Regions from separate parts of the Vibrio sp. R10-SF1-ISO8 genome, predicted to be linked through region 1. Evidence: predicted binding sites of a transcription regulator. Region 1 holds the regulator's gene; the other holds the start of a gene.
What was found. The regulator PurR, encoded in region 1, represses purine synthesis genes. The targets are predictions, from matches to a motif close to TNANGNAAACGTTTNCNTNA.
Positions count from the first base shown of each region.

Region 1 (3,179 bases):
CTGGCAAAAGAGACCAACAGTAAGCTTGTCCAGAAACCAAATAGAGCAGCGCCTAAAAGGGTAACGACCGCAGCGCCAGGAATTGAGAAAGCAGTGATAGCAACATAGGCGATAAAATAGCTAGCAGCGGCGATAGTAAAGTTATCTGCGATAAATGCGGAGAGCTCTGCTTGCTGCGCCTTCGCGTTTTCTAGCGTGAGATACTGACCAAAATTTACGCCAAGTAAAACAATTAGTGCGACGAAAATAATTCCTAGGATGATCTTTTTATTCATGTTGTGCAGCTCCATCATATTTCATGGATATCAATTATTAGTGTTACTAGACAAGACAGGGAAAGCAAGCCACAAATTTCAAGATGGCAGATAAAAACCAATAAAAAAGTCAGCACAAAGGCTGACTTCTTAAACAAATTTATTTTTTAGGTTAGCTGACTTGAGTTAACAGCTCCTGACGGCGACTTTGGGGGATAACCGACCAGTGTGTCCCTTTAATGGCACCTTCTAAAGCCCAGAGAAGTTCGATGTTTACATCGGAAGAGTGTGTAGTCTGAATGGCTTTAAACGCATGTACGGCTCCCACTTGTTCCAGATTCTCTACCGAATCTATACCAGCTTTCTTGAGCATGCGCTCAGTTGCTAGCCGCAAGTTAGGCAGATCTTTCAAACGATTGGGTTTCGCTTGCGATTGGCATTGCTTCTCTTGATTTGCTGCTTTTAAGGCGACGTTCGCAATCTTTAACGTTTTATTTGCGTCAGCTGCCCAATCATCACAAAGCGCAAAATACTTCGTCACGACGGGGAATCCGCGTTTTTTGTAAACATAGGGTTCTAGCCCTTGAGACCTGAACTGTTTAGCGAGAGCCGCGTCCGCGCGTACGTGTAGTTTATCGTTGACGACAAGTGCGAACATAGTGTCATCAGCAAAAATGCCAAAGCCACCAAACATTGAGCGAGACTTAATATGTCCTAACTGCTCAAATAAACGCATTGAGTCTTTTAGTATTGGTTTATCCATGCTGTGTTTTCTCGGTGTATAAGTATACGCCACCAATGCAGGTCCGAGAGATTAGCAAAATTATGCAGAGACATTGTCAGTAAGGTGTCATACGAGTGCAAGTAAAAGCGGTATGACAGTTTGCATATTCGCCATCGGCAACCCCGCTACCAGACAATAAATTGTTTAAGGCCGGAGGCTTTGCGTCCCATCCTTTCGAAATGGTTTGCCCTGTTCGTGGCATTAATCGAACACATTAAGAATAAATAAAATCTGCGCAGAACATCACGTTTGTATCGGATAAATGTGATGTTGGTTCAATAAATAGAGGGGAGATATACGCCTAGCCAATAGTACGACTACAAGCTAAGCGTCTGACTTAAGGTTATTTATTTAGATTACGAACGGTATTGCGCTCGACAATTTCTGGGTGCATCTCGAACACACGTTTTTCGTGCTCTTTATCTTTAATGCGCTCAAGAAGAATTTCGAAGGCATTCTTACCAACGCGACGTTTTGGTTGGTGCACTGTTGTTAGAGGTGGAGAGAAGTACTCTGCTAGTTCAATATTATCGTAGCCGATTACTGAGATGTCTTGAGGTATTTGAATGCCTTTCTGTTGTAGACGGCTCATTAAGCCAAGCGCCATTGTGTCATTAAAACAAAATACGGCTGTTGGCTTTTTATCCATCGCAACAATTTTATCCGCAGCCAGTACCGCCGTATCACATTCGAAGTTACCTTCAAGAATCCAATCTTCGTTTACTGTTAAATCAGCTTCAGCCATTGCACGCTTAAAGCCACTAATACGCTCAACACACGCCGCTTTCTCGAAGTGACCACTTAAACAAGCAATGTCAGTATGACCGCGCTCGATCAGATATTTTGTCGCTAGATAGCCGCCTTCTTCAGAGTTATCGATGATCTTATCGGCTTGAGAACTCTCTGGACCCCAGTCCATTACCACTTTTGGAATGTCTTTGTGGCGGTCGAGCATTTCGCTCAGCTCTTCAGTCAGATCTGAACACATCACTAGGATGCCATCTACACGCTTTTCAGCCAGCATGCGAATGTAGTCGCGTTGCTTCTCATAGATGCCGCCGGTATTACACAGAATCAAGGTGTAACCTTGGCGGTAGCAGTAGCTTTCTACGCCGTCGATAACTTCTGAGAAAAATAGGTTAGTCGATTGCGTCACTAACATACCGATTGTACGAGTAGTGTTGCATTTAAGACTACGAGCAACGGCACTCGGTGCATAGTTAAGCTCGGTTACCGCTTCCATCACTTTTTCTTGTGTCGCTTCGGCAACAAAGCGTGTCTTGTTAATCACGTGAGACACAGTGGTTGTTGAAACACCAGCAAGGCGAGCAACGTCTTTAATAGTGGCCATAAATTTTGTCCTGTCGATGACTGCCACGAGAATATATTCAGTTTAGAATAAGTTGGCAGAAAGTATCAGAAACACAAAAACCGCTCTTATTTAGCGGTTTGTATTTGAATAGTTCATTTTTATCGTTTGCGGTCACGATTTTAGACCGCAATCCGACTTAGGGCAAACATATTTCGTCAAACTGACCTGTGCCAGTTCACATTGTCAGACTCTATTCGCCGATTAAATATGTGCAGTCCAACTCCAAGAACGCCACAGTGAGAGAAGCGATCGCAGAGTAAAAACCGAATTCATCGAGCGTTTGACACTTAGCCGAAAACTTAGGTGTCCAACTTAGAAGGTGCTGACGAATGAAGCTCTCTTGTTCGATCAGTGCCTCTTCAATATGACGCTCTTGCTCAAGTTCATTAGAGCGAATGATAAGGTTACCGAGAAAATCCAGCTCAATGGCAATGTGATCAGCCGGCTCATTTAGGCTTTCATCAACGGCTACACCATGCTCTAGCATTAATGCTTCCATCTCTTTGGCAGGCTTGTCGTTAAGCAGGCCTGTGTCTCCAATGTACATTGAAGCATAAGGCAGTGCCGAGTCGCGGTCAGACTTTAAAAATAGATCACAAAAGTCAGCGGCAAGCTCTAGTTGCGCATCTTCGCGATCGATTAAGCGATTAAGTGCATCAATGACACGATCAATCGACGGTTTAAGAGCGGCATTCTCGCCAAGGCCAGTAAGGAAAGAGCGGATTTGAGCTGAATGGTACTGCTCCAGATTCTCTTCCGTTAATTCCTT
Region 1 covers NZ_JCBDHL010000018.1:185,641-188,819, reverse strand. The annotation lists gene AC6R00_RS14170 (TVP38/TMEM64 family protein) at 1-275, opposite strand, end outside; gene AC6R00_RS14165 (TfoX/Sxy family DNA transformation protein) at 427-1,017, opposite strand; cyclic di-GMP riboswitch class I at 1,151-1,237, opposite strand; gene purR (HTH-type transcriptional repressor PurR) at 1,382-2,389, opposite strand; gene torD (molecular chaperone TorD) at 2,601-3,179, opposite strand, start outside.

Region 2 (3,179 bases), on a different contig from region 1:
GCTAGGAAGCGAGCAAGTAGTTTATTGGCATTGCCACGACCAGTATGAATGTCACAGCCTGAGTGACCACCTTTTAAACCTTTTAGAATCAGCTGGCGAGTTGTAAAGCCTGCTGGAAGCGCTTCGCGTTTGATATCGAAAGACATTTCACCATCAATACCGCCAGCACAGCCCATGTAGACTTCGCCTTCTTGCTCTGAATCGGTGTTAAGAAGAATATCACCTTCTAACCAACCCGCTTCAAGACCGAATGCGCCTGTCATACCTGCTTCTTCGTCTACCGTTAGCAGCACTTCAATTGGACCGTGCTTGATTTCTGTTGAAGCCAGTACCGCAAGACAAGATGCCATACCCATACCATTGTCAGCGCCTAGTGTGGTTCCTTTCGCTGTTACCCATTCACCGTCAATGTACGGTTGAATCGGATCTTTTGTGAAGTCATGATCTGTGTCTTCATTCTTCTGTGGCACCATATCGATGTGTGCTTGCAGAACGACGCCTTTCTTATTTTCCATACCCGGCGTAGCTGGCTTTTTGATGAAAACGTTGCCTGTAGGATCACGGCGAACATCTAAGCCTTGCTCTTTAGCCCAATCAACGATGTATTGTGCTAGGGCTTCTTCGTGTTTTGAAGGGTGAGGGATAGAACAGATCTTATCGAAAAATTGCCAAAGTGGAGCAGGTGATAAGCTGCTGATTTCAGAATGGAATTCAGACACGGATGACTCCTTAAAAAGAATAATGCCAGATTATGTGTTTGATTTTTGCTATTCATCTGGAACAAAAACCTAAATCTGACCTATTGGGTAGAGGAGCACAGAATAGCACTCCCTGACTAAAGGGTGTAGTAAAAGCGGCAAGCAAATGTTTCGATGTAATCACAAATTGTAGATTCTAATTGACACGGGATGTGTTAATGATGAGGTGACGTTTGTACTAAACCCAAACAATAAATTGATACATTTGTAATTAAATTACAAAATCCATTTGATCTAAGTCATTTTTTGAACTTTTTGTGACTTTTGTCACTTTTATGCTTGTAATTAAATTTCTTTGGGGTATATTTATAACCAACTTCGAAAGCGAAGAGAAAATGCTCAAAGGATGAGTCCGATTTGTCGCCTCCAAGGAACCGAGAAATCAATATTTGTAATCTGTTTTAATTGATTTAGAAGGTGATAGTTATGAAAGGTTTACCAAGTGCAGCATTCTGGCTAAACAACTCTGTTTACACAGGCAGCTTTACTTACCCAACAAGCTTCGGTTACTAAACCCTAGCTTGTGACTCTCGAACAGTTTGTTCACCCCTATTATTGGAATTTTTTTACAGCTTTTATCGCTGACATGATTCAACCGCCACTCAAATTGAGTGGCGTTTTTTTATCTAAGCAAAAGTGCGCTCACAATTTGCCCACAAACTCTGTGGTTTCCTGTCGCTAACTCCTATCTCTCTATTTTATTCGCATAAACTCATATTGCCTTACGCATAAATATCCCAAATGCCATTGAAAGTTTATGACATGGTATAAAAAAACACCTTTTTGAAATTCAAATCATCAATGATTTTACTATATGAAATATAAAGTATTTTTCTTTATGTCATCATCTGGCCCTTGTTTGAAAGCGGCAATGAACAGCAGAAATATTGATTAGAGTCTTAATTCTATCTGGAATTTACTATTTGATGACTTTATAATTCCAGCCAATCGATTACGCAACCGTTTACTTTTTACCCTTTTAGGATTCGATTATGTTCGAAAAACTGTTCAAACTCAGTGAAAACGGCACAAACGTCAAAACTGAGATCATTGCAGGTGTGACCACCTTCTTGACGATGGCTTACATCATCTTTGTCAACCCTGCAATGCTTGCAGACGCTGGTATGGATAAAGGCGCTGTATTTGTTGCAACCTGTCTTGCTGCGGCGATTGGCTGTTTCATCATGGGCTTCGTTGCTAACTACCCAATTGCACTAGCACCTGGCATGGGACTGAACGCCTTCTTTACCTATGGCGTTGTTCTTGGTATGGGTCATTCATGGCAAGTCGCTTTAGGTGCCGTTTTTGTTTCCGGTATCATCTTCATGGCTTTGAGTATTTTCAAGGTTCGTGAGTGGATCATTAACTCGATTCCTATGTCATTACGTACGGGTATCTCGGCTGGTATCGGTTTGTTCCTTGCGTTTATTGGCCTACAAAACTCAGGCATTGTGGTTGATAATCCAGCAACGTTAGTTGGTCTTGGTCATATCACTGGCCTGCAACCTGCCTTAGCGGCATTAGGCTTCTTCCTAACGATTGGCTTGGTTTACCGTGGTGTTCGTGGCGCGGTAATGATTGCGATTCTAGCGATCACCGCATTGGGTTTGATCGTTGGTGACGTTCAATGGGGCGGTATTATGTCAGCGCCACCAAGTGTTGCTCCGACCTTTATGCAAATGAACATTGCTGACGTTTTCGAAGTTGGCATGATCTCGGTTGTGTTCGCTTTCCTATTTGTCGATCTGTTTGATACTGCAGGTACTTTGGTGGGTGTTGCGACAAAAGCGAACCTGATTAAAGAAGATGGCAAACTGCCTCGTCTAAGCAAAGCGCTACTTGCTGACTCGACTGCGACATCTGTTGGCGCAATGATTGGTACGTCAAGCACCACTTCTTATGTTGAGTCCACGGCTGGTGTTGCCGCTGGTGGGCGTACAGGCCTGACTGCTGTTGTCGTTGGTGTACTATTCCTTCTGGCTCTGTTTTTCTCGCCACTTGCTGGAATGATTCCAGCGTACGCAACGGCAGGTGCGCTTTTCTATGTTGCTATTCTGATGATGTCTGGGCTGGTTAGTGTTGATTGGCGCGACTTAACAGAAGCGGCACCTGTTGTCGTGACCTGTTTACTTATGCCGCTGACTTACTCAATTGCAGAAGGTATTGCGCTTGGCTTTATCTCTTACGCTGCAATCAAACTACTGAGTGGCCGTGGTCGCGAAGTATCAATCAGTGTATGGGTACTATCAGCAGTATTCATCATTAAGTATTTAGTGGCTTAGTTTTCGCTTTAGCGATTTCGTTCGCTAAATGTCGGCAGTACACTATTTTTCGCCATAATGGAGTCTCTGTTATGGCGATTATTTTTGCCGTAGGGACAAATTCCCCATTGGTATTGTATAGCGCCTGCGTTAAAATAAA
Region 2 covers NZ_JCBDHL010000021.1:225,956-229,134, forward strand. The annotation lists gene AC6R00_RS19020 (aminoacyl-histidine dipeptidase) at 1-719, opposite strand, end outside; gene vcdP (small protein VcdP) at 1,185-1,271, shown strand; gene AC6R00_RS19030 (NCS2 family permease) at 1,751-3,040, shown strand.
Region 2: the regulator PurR is predicted to act here: its motif matches at 1,711-1,730, upstream of AC6R00_RS19030 (NCS2 family permease).